3 regions of the Hoeflea sp. TYP-13 genome follow, and region 2 is predicted to be linked to each of the others. Evidence: riboswitches for the same ligand, from Rfam matches in the RefSeq annotation. Region 2 holds a riboswitch; each other region holds the start of a gene.
What was found. A riboswitch is a leader RNA that binds a small molecule or an ion and turns the genes downstream of it on or off. The one in region 2 is predicted to bind thiamine pyrophosphate.
Positions count from the first base shown of each region.

Region 1: it holds a riboswitch for thiamine pyrophosphate, as region 2 does, so the genes downstream of both, thiC (phosphomethylpyrimidine synthase ThiC) here and thiD (bifunctional hydroxymethylpyrimidine kinase/phosphomethylpyrimidine kinase) in region 2, are expected to answer to the same signal.
Region 3: it holds a riboswitch for thiamine pyrophosphate, as region 2 does, so the genes downstream of both, thiO (glycine oxidase ThiO) here and thiD (bifunctional hydroxymethylpyrimidine kinase/phosphomethylpyrimidine kinase) in region 2, are expected to answer to the same signal.

Region 1 covers NZ_JBFRBB010000001.1:1,690,861-1,695,720, forward strand. Annotated here, with positions in the region: gene ABVT35_RS08020 (cytochrome c oxidase subunit II) at 1-292, opposite strand, end outside; gene deoD (purine-nucleoside phosphorylase) at 727-1,434, opposite strand; gene thiC (phosphomethylpyrimidine synthase ThiC) at 1,568-3,382, opposite strand; TPP riboswitch at 3,457-3,576, opposite strand; gene ABVT35_RS08035 (VOC family protein) at 3,644-4,048, opposite strand; gene ABVT35_RS08040 (hypothetical protein) at 4,134-4,352, opposite strand; gene ABVT35_RS08045 (hypothetical protein) at 4,359-4,568, opposite strand; gene ABVT35_RS08050 (hypothetical protein) at 4,638-4,860, opposite strand, start outside.
Region 2 covers NZ_JBFRBB010000005.1:286,767-291,626, forward strand. Annotated here, with positions in the region: gene ABVT35_RS24375 (MG2 domain-containing protein) at 1-1,966, opposite strand, end outside; TPP riboswitch at 2,098-2,187, shown strand; gene thiD (bifunctional hydroxymethylpyrimidine kinase/phosphomethylpyrimidine kinase) at 2,182-2,982, shown strand; tRNA gene ABVT35_RS24385 (tRNA-Ser) at 3,525-3,614, opposite strand; gene ABVT35_RS24390 (50S ribosomal protein L21) at 4,055-4,777, shown strand; gene rpmA (50S ribosomal protein L27) at 4,807-4,860, shown strand, end outside.
Region 3 covers NZ_JBFRBB010000001.1:1,760,476-1,765,335, reverse strand. Annotated here, with positions in the region: gene ABVT35_RS08375 (thiazole synthase) at 1-88, opposite strand, end outside; gene thiS (sulfur carrier protein ThiS) at 91-297, opposite strand; gene thiO (glycine oxidase ThiO) at 290-1,258, opposite strand; TPP riboswitch at 1,428-1,543, opposite strand; gene ABVT35_RS08360 (ferredoxin--NADP reductase) at 1,911-2,684, shown strand; gene ABVT35_RS08355 (serine hydrolase domain-containing protein) at 2,899-4,092, shown strand; gene ABVT35_RS08350 (DUF4173 domain-containing protein) at 4,358-4,860, shown strand, end outside.

The DNA of each region.
Region 1 (4,860 bases), on a different contig from region 2:
CGAGCATGGCCGCAACACCAAGCCCGGTGACGATCGTCAATCCCCATTCGAGCTTGTTGTTTTCGGGCTCGTAAGCGGCCTTTCGCCCTTCCTTGTGGCGGAACCGCAGCACACAATAAGCCATGAACAGGATCACAAGCGTAAAGACGACGCCTGTAATCCAGAACGTAATGATCAACGTGTCGTCGATGTAACCCCAGTTCGACGCTATCGGCGTCCACCACCATGGGCTCAGGACATGGAACACTATTGAGCCGACAACGACCACAACCAGTATCAACGCTATGGCCATTTCCTATTCCTCCCAGGCGGTTTTTCGCTGCCGTGAATAAAGGGCCTTCAAGCTAGGTGCGGCATAATAGCACAGCTTTTCTCAGAAAGCCTAGATGAGGATATTTTGCAAACGGATCTTACGGTATGCGATTGTCGGTGAAAAATTTAACTGTTTGAAATTATTTGTAATATTTAGAAAGAATTCGATTCCTCAATTGTCAAGATGGTTGGAAAAATTGATTTGCTGGCTACGCAACTCGCCGCCAGTTATCCACATGCGGAGAGGCAAAGGAATCGCAATCCGGCAACGGCCGGATCGTCGGATCTCTGTCGCCGACCAGCGCAATACATAGCCGACATACCGGTCCAAATTACACCAATTCCAGACGACAGGGATCGGCGGGCCGGCACAGAATTGCGACGGTCAAATTTGTTAAAATGACCCGCGTTTGCCTATTGCGTCGCAGCCGTCAGCGCCATTTCCACCATTGTATCGAGTGAACTCTCTCTTTCGCTCGGATCGATTTCCTCGCCGGTTATGAGGCAGTCGGAGACGGTGCAGATCGCCAGCGCACGTGCGCCGAAGCGATGCGCCAGTGTGTAGATCGTCGCCGCCTCCATCTCAACGGCAAGCACTCCGTGCCTGGCCAGCGTCTCATAGGACTTGGCCGGATCGTCCAGATAGAATGTATCGGAGGATACAAGCCCGCCAATGTGGCACTCCAGCATCTGCGAAGTGGCAAAGGCGTCAGCGGCCTTCACCAGTTCGAAATTGGCAAACGGCGCATAGGTGTAGGGCGCAAAAGTGTCGTTGTTTATGGCGCTGTCGGTCGAGGCGCTGAGACCGAGAACGATATCGCGCACCTTGACGTCCGTCGTCAGTCCTCCGCTGGTGCCGACCCGGACCAGCGTCTTTGCCTTGTAGACATTGAGCAGCTCGTGCACATAGATCGCGGTCGATGGCTGACCCATGCCCGTCGCCTGCACGCTGACGGGAATGCCCTGCCAGGTGCCGGTATAGCCGAGGCAGTTGCGAACAGAGTTGACGAGCTTCGGGTGCTCGAAGAAGTTTTCCGCGATCCATTTGGCCCGAAGCGGATCGCCGGGCAGCAAAACGATGTCCGCGTAGTCGCCTTCCTTGGCCTCATTATGTGGTGTCATGGTGCATCCCCCTCCAAGCTGCGGAATGGGGAACTATGCCACCGCAGCGCGCTTCGTTCAAACATATACGTTTGAATTCAACACGCTGCAGGCGACGACCCGTCACGCGAAGCGGGCGGGGGCGGTCCGAATGCTAGGCTTCGGAGGATGTTGCTTCGTCAAGCGGCATGTAAAGGTCGCCGCCCTCCTGGAACTTCTTCGCCATGGCGGCCATACCCTCCTTCTGCGCCTCGGCGCGGATGTCGTGGGAAATCCGCATGGAACAGAATTTCGGACCGCACATGGAGCAGAAATGCGCCACCTTGTGCGCTTCCTTCGGCAGTGTCTGGTCGTGGAAGTCGCGCGCCGTTTCCGGGTCCAGCGCCAGGTTGAACTGGTCCTCCCAGCGAAACTCGAAACGCGCCCGCGACAGCGCATCGTCGCGCGCCTGCGCTGCGGGGTGACCCTTTGCGAGGTCGGCGGCATGGGCGGCTATCTTGTAGGTGATGACGCCGGTCTTTACATCGTCGCGGTCCGGCAAGCCGAGATGCTCCTTCGGGGTAACGTAGCACAGCATCGCGGTGCCGAACCAGCCGATCATGGCAGCCCCGATACCTGAAGTAATGTGGTCGTATCCGGGTGCAATGTCGGTCGTCAGCGGCCCGAGCGTATAGAACGGCGCTTCGCCGCAGGTCTCGAGCTGCTTATCCATATTGGCCTTGATCTTGTGCATCGGCACATGGCCGGGGCCCTCGATCATCACCTGGCAGTCCTTTTCCCAGGCGATCTGCGTAAGTTCGCCAAGCGTCTCGAGTTCGGCAAACTGCGCCGCGTCGTTGGCGTCGGCAATGGAGCCGGGGCGCAACCCGTCGCCCAGTGAAAAGGCCACGTCATAGGCACGGCAGATGTCGCAGATCTCCGCGAAGTTCTCATAGAGAAAACTCTCTTTGTGATGATGCAGGCACCATTTAGCCATGATTGAGCCGCCGCGAGAAACGATGCCGGTGGTGCGCTCGGCCGTCAGGGGAACGTGGTGCAGCCGCACGCCCGCATGGATGGTGAAATAGTCGACGCCCTGTTCGGCCTGTTCAATGAGTGTGTCGCGGAAGACCTCGAAGGTCAGGTCCTCGGCAATGCCGTTGACTTTTTCCAGCGCCTGGTAAAGCGGCACGGTTCCGATCGGCACAGGCGAATTGCGGATAATCCACTCGCGGATATTGTGAATGTTGCGCCCGGTCGAAAGGTCCATCACCGTATCGCCGCCCCAGCGGATCGCCCACACCATCTTGTCGACCTCGTTGGCCATCGAGGATGTAACCGCCGAATTGCCGATATTGGCGTTGATCTTGACGAGGAAATTGCGCCCGATGATCATCGGCTCGCTTTCCGGGTGGTTGATATTGGATGGTATGATGGCGCGGCCGCTCGCCACCTCGTCGCGGACGAATTCCGGCGTTACATAATCGGGGATCGCCGCGCCGAAGCTCTCGCCGTCGCGTTGGAGCTTGCCGCGCAATTCCTCGCGGCCGAGATTTTCACGGATGGCGATGAATTCCATCTCGGGTGTGACGATGCCGGCGCGGGCATAAGCAAGTTGCGTGACAGCCTTGCCGTCTTTGGCGCGCAGAGGCCGGTTGCGCACCGGAAATTCCGGCGTCAGCCTGTCGCCGGAGGCAAAGCCGTTATCCTCCGGCTTCACATGCCGGCCGTCGTAAGCTTCAACATCGCCGCGCGCGGCAATCCACGCTTCGCGAAGGCGCGGCAGTCCGGCGGCAATGTCGGTTTTCCTGTCCGGGTCCGTATAGGGCCCGGAACTGTCATAGACGGTGACCGGCGGTTCGCCGGAAGTCGGGTGCAGACCGATCTCGCGCATCGGAATGCGGATATCGGGGTGGATCCTGCCGTGTTTATAGACCTTGCGCGAGGCGGGCAGGGGGCCTTCGGTGACGGTGGGTGTGATGGCGTTCATTTGAATCTCCCTTTGGGGGACCCAATTCACGACACGGCTATGGGGATATGAATGGACGCGATCCGGCCGGTGACCTTCAGGCGGCTGTACCATCCCTACGCCAGCGTTAACTGGATCAGGTTCGATGGGTCGCCGCGCCGTGCTTCGCACTATCGGCCTCTCAGCTCCTTGCCGGAGCTCCCCAGGTATCAAGGACACCATATAAATGTTGGCGATTCGATTCTGTCAAGACGGGTGAGACAGCTGCCGCCGGGCCGGCGGCTATTCCTGCAGCCTCGAAATCAGCGTTTCGTCCAGTTCGGAAATCGCGAAGTCGATATGGATGTGGTTTCCGTCGCAATCGTGGATATTGACCTGAACCACGGGAAAATCCGGAACCGTGTTCATCCCGAATTCTATGTTACGCTCATCGAGCAGCGCAATGAATTGCGAAAGGCCGCTGGCGGTGATCGCGAAATGCTCGATTTTCGGCTCGATGGATTGCGGCTCGTCTCCCGTTCCGATGAGGTGGACGACCGCATGCTCGCCCACATAAAGCCAGGCGCCCGGAAACGGGAAGGGCGGCCGCTCGCCGTCGACCATGCCTAGAATGTCTTTGTACCAGGCAACCATGGCATCGAGATTGGCGGTAACGATATTGACGTGATCAAGTCTTTCCAGGGGCATTTGCGGCTCCGGCTCAGTGTCGCGATCTTCACCAACATTTAGCGGCCTGTGCGCCGATTAAGTCAAGCCGAATGGCAAACGCCGATCACTTTCCTTTCGCCCGCGCCTTCACCCAGCGCCGCGCGGCGATGACCGCCCAGATCCCTTCGGCAATCAGGAACGGATAGGAGCCGATCAGAAAGGCATAGAATGCCGCCAGCGCGCAGCCGAAGGCGAAGATCGCGATGAACACGCTCGAGCGGTCCTCCAGCGCGTAAGCACCGACCATGATGATGATGGCTATGAGGCCGAGAGATTCCGTCACATCAAACTACTGATGCGGCCCGATGTGAAACCGCATTCCCGTTAAAGCTCCGTCCACATATGTCAGCGGGCGATACGCGTAGTAAAGCGCAATCGGGTCATTCGGGAATATCACATAGGTGTTGCCGTCCTGGTCCCAGACTTCAGCATTGGCGATCCGGAGCACGATGTAGCCAAGGACATAAATGCCAATCAGAATCGCCAATATTCTTTTCATGAAAACCTTCCGCAGTCCAACGCGGGAATATAGGAGCGAGGATCGTGGCAAAGTTGTGGTCGGGCCGGGCTACCGCCGCTTTTCCAGTTCCTTGTTTATTTCCTGCCTAAGTTGATCCCGTTTCGGGTCTTCGGCGGTGAATGGTTGCGGATGTTTTTCAACCGACAGATCGAGCCTCGCAATGGCCCGTTTGAGAAACGTTTCCCTTATCTGGCCGTTGGTGGAATCGCGTCCGGTCTGAAAATTGTTCCGGGCCATCAGATAGGCGATCCAGCCGGTTCTCTGCGGGCAA
Region 2 (4,860 bases):
GCTCGTAGCCGCCGGCGGTTCCGCCGGTGCGCACCACACGCTGCTCTTCCTTGCCGTCCGGCCGCAGCACGACGAAGGTCAGCGGCAGATTGGCAACGGCCATGGCTTCATCATCGCGTATGATGGCAGCGAGATGCGCCGTTTCACCTGCCCGGTAAATACCCCGGTCCATCCAGGCAAATAGATCGAGCGGTCCGGGCGACGCTCGTCCGGTCACGCCTCGGTCGGAAAGATCGAAGCCGGCGCGTGACAGATCCAGGAAGACGAAATCGCCATCCCCGCTGTCTGCGGTGACAATTGCCGGTTCGCGCCCGTGTTTGCCGCGCACCAGACCGGCGGCAAAGTCGGCGCGCCCGTTTTCATCCGTGGTCGACTGCCCGAGCACCTCGTTGTTGCGCGCAAGCAAGGTCAGGCTGACCCTGGGTGCCGGTTTTGCCGAATCGAGCGATCGGGCAAAGACATGAAGCCCCCCGCTGCCGGAAAAAGTCGAAAGGCCGATATCGGAAACCACCAGCCACTGGGTCGCACGGCTGCGCCAACTGTCGAGCCGCTCACCCGCGACCCGTGCCGTCATCACGTAAACACCCGGTTTTCGTTCCGGCACCGCCTCGTCGATGGGAAAACTGGTCGTGGTTTCGCGGTTGAGTTCGTTCTGGGTCTGCAGCTCGCCCTGCCAGACGAGCTCACCCAGCTCGTCGCGAATACGGTCGGCATCATAGGCATCAAGCTGCCGCAAAAACTGCGACTGTGCCATCACGGCGGCCAGCGAGCGGCTGCCGATCCGGTAAAGCTCGATCGCAACAGCGTCAGCATTGACGCTGACCACCGGAACACCCTTGCGCCCGGCGCCGGGCAGGACGAAACGGTCGCCATCGAAACGCACCGTCGGCGACCGGTCGCGGATATAGGCGTTGATGGTAACCGGCGCCTCTAGGACTTCGCCGACCTCTGCCGGCAGCCCGGCCCTCAGTGTCAGCCGGTAGTTTTTTCCGTGTGCCAGACCGTCGGCGCAGATTTCCCGGTCTCTCGCAACCACATTGTCGGCGGCGCGCCCGTCGATCGTAACGTAAGACGCATAGTCAACGCCGGCCGCAGCCAGCGGATCCGAAAAGTGCACGCAAAGACGCGCTGACGCGCTGTCGGCATCGACCTGATGTTCGATGACACGAAAGCCCCTGCGCGCCCTGAGGTCCTGGAAGTCCGCCCTCACGCGCCGTGAATCGACCAGCGACAGGCTCTCCTTGTAGGCCTCAAGCGCTGGCCGGTACTGCTGGCGTTGCTCAAGCGCCTTTGCCAAAAGGTCGAGTGCTGTGGCGCGGGTTTGCGTATCGCGCGAAATCTCGTAGCCGTTGAGGGCTGCCGATGTCGCGGTGCGCTGCAGCTGGTAGTCGCTGCGGTTGGAGCGGATCAGGTAGTTGATGGTGGCGTTGGAAAGGTCCAGCCAAAGTCCGGCGTCCGTGGGATCGATTGCGAGTGCGCGGCTGAAATGATCGATCGCCCCCCCGTCGTCCCCTGCCGAAAGTGCGCTGCGCCCCGCGGCAACTGTCGCCAGCAAGCCGGTTTCAGCATCCGGCCGGTTGACAAGACTGGTTTTCAGCCGCGCCGCTTCTGAATACAGGCCGCCCGGGAGAAACCCGAGTTTGGGTGGCGCACCGATGTCAGGCGCCGAGGTGGTGGAGACGACCTTTCCGGCGATGGCGCCGTCGAACGAATCCAGTCGGTTGAAATCCGATTTGAGAAAACACCACTGCGCATTGGTGTTGTAGGTGAAGGCCCGGCAATCGTCGTCGGCAAGACACATGGCCTTGCAGCGGTCGAGCGTGACCTCTTTTTCCGCCCGCAGGTCGAAACCATAAAAATCGGCATTATCATAGGTTTCGATCTGCCGCGTGTCGGCGGCAAAGCCGCTACCGGCGAGCACACCAATTGTCACAGCGACAGCCGCCGCCTTGAAATGCCTGAACATCAATTCCTCCCATCAAGGACAGATTCCTCAAATAGAACGCAACAGGAAAGTGCGAAGATTTCAAGACGTTTAGTAAAAACAATCGCCTCACGGCACTTAGGTTGTTGACATCATAACCGCCTTGGAGTGGATTGCCGTTACCGGGGTGCCGCAAGGCTGAGACCATACCCGTTGAACCTGATCTGGATAATGCCGGCGAAGGGAGTTGATCGCACATGACGATACCCAACATTCTGACGATTGCAGGTTCCGACCCCTCGGGCGGCGCCGGAATCCAGGCGGATCTAAAGACCATCGCCGCCAATGGCGGTTACGGCATGTCGGTCGTTACCGCCCTGACGGCACAAAACACCGACGGTGTCAGAAGCATACAGATCGTGGACTGCGCGTTCGTCCGTGATCAGATAACGGCTGTTTTGGATGACATCCGCATCGATGCGATCAAGATCGGCATGCTGGCAAATGCCGGCTTGATTAGCACGGTTGCCGATTGTCTCCGTCGGGCCGAAGGTGTTCCCGTTATCCTCGATCCAGTATGCATGGCAAAAGGCGGGGCGCGGCTGCTCGAACCCGGCGCAATCAGCGCCCTGAAGAGTGAACTGGCTCCTCTGGCCACGATACTCACGCCGAATCTTCCGGAAGCCGCCGAGTTGCTTGCCATCGACGAGCCCGCGAGCCGCAAAGACATGACCCTGGCGGCCAATGCGCTCCTGTCGTTTGGTTCACGCAACATCCTTCTGAAGGGCGGGCATCTCGGCAGTCGCAAGAGTTGCGACCTGCTGGTCTCAAATGACACACAGGCGTGGCTCGAAGCCGAACGGATCGACACCGCAAACACCCACGGCACCGGCTGCACACTGTCTTCCGCGATTGCCACGCTCATGCCGCAGAGCACCTCGGTCCTCGAGGCCGTCGCCGCCGCCAAGGATTACATCCACGGCGCCATACTGCACAGCGGCATGCTCTCGGTCGGTCGCGGACACGGTCCGGTGCATCATGCCTGGCGGCGGGTCTGAACCGGCCCGCCAACATCGTTACTTCCGATGTTCGGCAGTGCGGTTTCGAGCCTTCGAACGACCTTACAGAATTTCCGACTTTTCAACCTGGATCTTCGATTGCAAGATAATCGGTACAGTTTCAGAGATGGGCGATCTCCGCTGGCACCAACCGGCACCCCGGGATCCGGTCCTGCTCCATTGAGCCGTAAGCCGCATGAAGCCACCGGTAATGCAGCGTGTCGCTTTCGACGATTCCTTCGAATTCGGAAACGCCCAGGCCGTATGTCGATCTCCCGCGGCCATCGCACTGATCTCAACCGAGGACAGGCCGTTTGCAGTATAGTCCGCGGCGGTAGCCTCAAACGCATTAGCAAAATCGCTGAGGCGTCCAGCGGATGCATGCGTGCGGCCAGACGTAACCCAGGCTCGGCATTGGAGCAAAGTCCTCCCGGGCCTCCTACCATTCAATTCCTGCGTGAATTATACGGCGACATCAAGAGCGTACGCGGATTGAAGACAGGCCGCGCCAGGTCATGGAATATCAGAATTTCAAAGTGTGATGGCGGAGAGGAAGGGATTCGAACCCCCGATACGGTTGCCCGTATGCCGCATTTCGAGTGCGGTGCTTTCAACCACTCAGCCACCTCTCCGCTTCGTGGTATGCGCATGGATATGCGGGCGCTGTAATAACGATTCAAGACCGCTGACACAAGAGGCTTGTTGCACAATGGCGACCGGAAATTAATTCCTGAAAATCGGCTTTTGCCGGCAATGGGCCGAAGATGTATAAGGGGCGGTTGCAGGCATACGCGCAACGGTCTTCGAAAGCGGCAAAAATCACCCCTCCCGCCTTGACTTGGACGCGTCTTTCCCGTATCTCCCGGCTATCCATGGCGTGAGGCGACTTGCGCCATCTGTTTTGTCGGGCTCAGGCAATGTCAAAACGGCTTCGGGAAAATCCGCCATATGGCGCTTTCGGGTCTGATTTGGACTGTTGGCAAGATCTGGCGATCATTCGCAATCGACTGAATAAAAAGACGGCTGTGCGGTTCTCCGCGACAAGCCGGACCGAGCATGGAAAGGCTAAAAAATGTTCGCAGTCATCAAAACAGGCGGAAAGCAGTATACTGTTGCCGCTGACGACCTTCTGAAGGTCGAAAAGCTCGCCGGCAATGCCGGTGACACAGTTGAATTCACGGAAGTTCTGATGGTCGGTGAAGGCGCCGATGCAACCATCGGCAAGCCCTTCGTAGACGGCGCGCTGGTTACAGCCGAAGTTGTCGAGCAGGGCCGTGCGCGCAAGGTTATCGCGTTCAAGAAGCGCCGCCGGCAGAACTCCAAGCGGACCCGCGGTCATCGTCAGCACGAGACCACAATCCGTATCGCCGAAATTCTGACGGGTGGTGCCAAGCCGAAGAAGGCTGCCGCGCCGAAGAAGGCCGCAGAAAAGAAAGCTGCGGAAAAGAAGGCTGATGCAGCGCCGAAGGCAAAGGCTGCGGAAAAGCCAAAGGCGGCAGCTCCCAAGGCTGCAACCAAGGAGAAGGCTCCGGCAAAGGCGAAAGCCGCCGATGATGCGCCGGCAGCAATCTTCTCGGCACCCAAGGGTGATGCCGACGACCTGAAGAAGATTTCCGGTGTCGGCCCGGTCCTTGAAAAGAAACTGCATGCATTCGGCGTTACGCAGTATGCTCAGATCGCAGCCTTTTCGAAGGATGATATCGCCAAGCTCGACGAAGCCCTGAATTTCAAGGGCCGCATTGAGCGCGACGACTGGATCGGCCAGGCCAAGGCGCTGGCTGAGGCAGCGAAATAACCGGGTTCGAGGATTAAAGGAGTAGACCAATGGCACACAAAAAAGCTGGCGGTTCATCGCGCAACGGACGCGATTCAGAGTCC
Region 3 (4,860 bases), on a different contig from region 2:
CGGCTTCGCCAAGTATTTCAGGCGAAGGATATTGTGCGGTTCCAAGTATGAGCCGCGACGGCAGTTTTTCCCCGTAGACTTCAAACATCGTCAGCCCCCCTGCATCGGCGCCAGTATTTCGATGCGGTCGCCCTCGTTGAGCGCAAAGCCAGCGCGCTCGTCTTTTGTGATGAGTACACCGTTGACCGCGGTCGCCAGCCACTCGCCCTCATATGAAAGCTCATCCAGCAAGGCGCCGAGGTCCTGCGCCGACACAACGGCGCGTTCGCCGTTGACTTCCAGCGTTTTGTCATCCACCGCTCATCCCTCCCCTTGCCATCGCCTGCTGCGCCGCTTCCTGTGCCAGCACCGGTGCGAGCAGGAACCCGTGACGGTAAAGACCGTTGAGGCGGATAACGTCGTTATGTCCGGTCACCCGCGGAAAATTGTCCGGATAGGCCGGGCGAACTCCGACACCGATCTCGACGACTTCGGCTTCGCCGAATGCCGGGTGAAGCGCATAGGCAGCGTTCAGCAGCTCCATCAATGACCGGGCGGTCACCGAGCCGTCGGCTTCGCTCTCAACCATCGTTGCACCCACCATGAAGAGCCCGTCGCCGCGCGGAACGACATAGACCGGAATGCGGGGGTGAAGCAGGCGCACCGGCCGTGACAGGGTGATGCCCTGCACGCGCATCAGGAGCATCTCGCCACGCACGCCGCGCAGGCCCGTGGCCTCGCTCGCCATTCCGGTACAATCGATTTCGCAGTCGAATTCTTCAGCGCACGACCCGTCATCACCAAATCGGAACGCAACGCCGCCGTTTTCGAGCTGCCGCCACAGAGTCAACATGGCCGCCCGCGGATCCATGTGTGCCTCCTCGGCAAAAAACAGCCCGTTTCGGAAGCGGCCTGAAAGATCAGGTTCCAAGTCGCCGATTTCACCAGCGCTTATCTTTTCGTAACCGGATGTGCGGCTTGCAAACCGGTCGAGTTCGGCGCGATCGCGCCCGGCGGCAACCACCAGCGTTCCCATGCGCTCCACATGGCTTGGCAAGACGCTTTCCCACCAGTCCGTTGCCTTGATTCCAAGCTCAAGAACCTTCTGATCGGCATTTTCCCGCTCGCACCAGGGTGCGAGCATGCCTCCGGCATACCAGGATGCCATGCCGCCTGCCCGGTCCTGACGTTCCGCGACGGTTACGGAAGCGCCACGCCGCATCAACTCAAATGCTGTCGTCAGTCCTGCAACACCCGCTCCCCTGATCAGCACCCTCATGACATGCCCCATGCCAAAGCGGGTTCTTCGGGTTGATCCGTTTTGCAAGTCTCCGGTGCGCAGCACAACATCATAGGCTCCTCAGCTCGACACATGGACGATCCTGAAAATGCTGATATTGCGGGAATGTGAAATGCGCCGCCGAGTATAGGAACTAGACTGAAACAGTCCGCGAACGCCTGCACCATCCCTACGCCAGCATGAACTGGATCAGGTTCAACGGGTCACTGCGCCGCAACGCCAGCAGTATCTCAGCCCCTTGCCGGGACTCCCCTGGTGAATGGCAAAAGCATTCCAATGCCGACCCGCTTTGTCAAGGCGAATATCCGGGCCAACAGTATGGATCGATGCATGCGGCAAACCGTGAAGCGCCCTCACAATCCGCTACTGATACACATCGCGTGCGACATAGAATCGCATTCTCCAAATGGCGGATTACTTGGAATGTTTGAACCTGTACTTTGCCGGCGCTTCGGCTAATTTGCTCAACAAGTGCTGAATTCGCCCTGGGGCGAAACCTCAGGGGGAAGGCATCCCCAAACCAATTTGCCTGGCGATCCGGAAGCAATGCGTTTCCGGTGATGCTGAAAGGCGCGGCGAAGCTTTGAGGCAAGCCGTCAGAGTGCGATCGCGATTGTCGCATGGAGATGAAATGAAGAGTTTTAACGAAGAAACCGTGCTGTCGGTTCATCACTGGAATGACACGCTGTTCAGCTTCAAGACGACCCGTGATGCGGGTTTCCGTTTTCGCAACGGCGAATTCACCATGGTCGGCTTGCAGGTGGAAGGCCGCCCGCTGCTTCGCGCCTATTCCATGGCGAGTGCCAACCATGAGGAAACGCTTGAGTTTTTCAGCATCAAGGTTCCCGATGGACCTTTGACCTCAAGGCTTCAGCACCTGAAGGAAGGCGAAGCCGTCCTGATTGGCACGAAGCCGACCGGAACGCTCGTCACTGACAATCTGCTGCCGGGTAAAAACCTCTATCTTCTTGGAACCGGAACCGGGCTGGCACCGTTTTTGAGCCTGATCAAGGATCCGGCCGTTTACGAACAGTTCGAAAAAGTCGTGCTTGTCCATGGCGTCCGCTTCACCAAGGACCTCGCCTATCAGGACTACATCACCGACGAATTGCCCAATGACGAATATCTCGGCGAAATGGTCAGCGAACAGCTGATCTATTATCCGACGGTTACACGCGAACCCTTCCGTCACAATGGCCGTATCACAGAGCTGATGGAAAACGGCAAGCTGTTCGATGACATCGGCCTGCCGCAGATCGACAAGGAAAACGATCGTGTCATCCTTTGCGGTGGTCCGAAGATGCTTGAAGACACCCGCACCTTCTTTGAAAGCCGCGGTTTTACTGAGGGAACACGCGCCAATCTCGGCAGCTTCCTCATCGAAAAAGCGTTTGTGGAGAAATAACCGTCTGCCTGTTTCGTTCGCCGACAAACATATAGGCGAATGTTATCAACAATGGCTTCTAACCATTTGTAATTTCTTATATAACCCCTCCCAAACAACTATGTAGCGCCTGTCTTTCGGTAGTCGGGCGCTTTTTTTGTGGATCTGTGTCACGAGATGGTCATTCTCCGAATCAAGAAGTACCGATGCAACGCAACAACCGGGAGCAGGCTACTTGGCAGCCAGACAATCGAGCCGCAACAGAGCTGTGAACATAAGACGGGTCCTGCTTTCAACCCTGCTGCTCGTCTTTTTGGCCGCGGCGGTCGTATTTTTGGCGGCTCCTTACTTACCTCGCCTTTTGTATGAGGGCTATCCCGCGCAGCGTTGGCCGGCTTCCGGCAGCCATGTGACGGTCGCTGGTTCCGATACAGACCCCCTACCCGATGTTTCCGATCGGACCGGCCCGCTCGGTGTTCGGTCGAAGGCTCTGTTTGAGGAGCGCGGTGGTCATGCAATGCTGATTTGGCAGGGCGGAGAACTGCGCACTCGGCATTTTTCCAACGGCGCAGACGCAAATACCCGGTTCAACTCCTTTTCAATGGTCAAGTCGCTCATTGGCGCCCTCATTTTGCGGGCGCATGCGGACGGTCTCATTGCCGATCTTTCCAATCCGATCGGCTTGTATCTCTCCAATATCGGGGACGACTCGCTTCGCCGTGTCCCGATTGAACGGTTCCTGACCATGAGAAGCGGCGTGGCGCTCGAGACGGTGGACATCAAGGCGACGCCGGAAGCCGAACTCAAGCCCATTGAAGACTACGCCCTCAATCCATTCAGCCCGCTGGCACGGCTGCATATGGAGGGGCTCGCCCCGCTGGCGACCGATTTGCGTTCTTCCGCGGAAAATGTCGGCCGATACGACTATCAGAATGTGAATACCGCCATTTTGGGCCGGCTGGTTTCCACGCTTTACAAAAAACCGCTGGAGCTCGTTCTTTCCGATATGATCTGGAAGCCGAGCGGAGCCGGCAATGCATTTTGGCGAACGCCGGGCCCGGATCTACCGGTTTCGGCCTACTGCTGCCTGTTTGCCAGGCCCGGAGACTGGGTCAGGGTCGGCGTGTTCCTGATGCACAACGGCACGCCGGACCGGCCGTTTTTACCCACATCACTGTGGAACCTCTATTTCGGCTCATCGATGCTGGGCGAGCAACTGGTGTCCGGTCACTACGGCACGCATGTCTTTCACAATATTCTCGACCGCCAGGGTGAAAAGCTGCAGGGGCCTTTCACCTACATGATCGGCCGTGGCGGGCAAATGACCTATATGATGCCGCAGCAGGATCTTGTCGTTGTCCGTTTCGGCGAAGGCTATCCTCTGCTTCACTCAACGCTATACGGCGCCTGGGACAGCATCCAGCCATAGTCGTGCACACAATCTGCACGAATCTCCTGAGAATCTGACAATCCCCGCCATACCCGGCTCGCATCTCGCGACGATACCGTTGCGATGACTGTGCGAACGACACGCCCTGTGAAGCTGCGACAACCGATTCTAGCGAAAACTGTACCCGATCGCCTCAAGCGTGACGGGTGGTGGTTGTCCGCTCCGCCTGCCGGCCGATCCTGCGGCCGCCCTCTACGCGGCGGCCCGCTCATGGCCCGAAATTCAATCAAGGGGGACACCTGACATGCAAACCGACACCATTGCCGATTTGCCGGATGCCACAGCAGTAGCGGCCCGGCACAGACCGACGCCATGGCATGCGCTCGGTATCACCCTCGGATTGGGCATTTCGGCGGACCTGCTCCTGCTCGGATATCTGCCGGGGATTTCGCTGCCCCTGTTCCTTGTTGCGGTTGCCTTTTGTGCGGTCGTTTCACGCAAGAGATCCGAACTTGCCGACGCGCGAACGCTGATTCTGGCCGGGTCAGTCCTTCTTACTGCGTTGGTACCTCTTGTTGAAAACCTCAGCCCGTTATCAGTGGCAATCGGCCTTTGTGGCCTTTGTCTGTTCACACTGATGATTACCGGATCGCTGGTCCCGTCAGTGGCGGCAAACCTGAGGAACGCAGCGGCGCTTCTCTTCAGCGGCCCCTTCACATTTTTGCCGACTGTCGCGGTTGCCTGCGGATCAGCGGCGGCGCATCGCAGGGTGAACGGATCACAGTGGGTCACCTGGGTGCTGCCCAT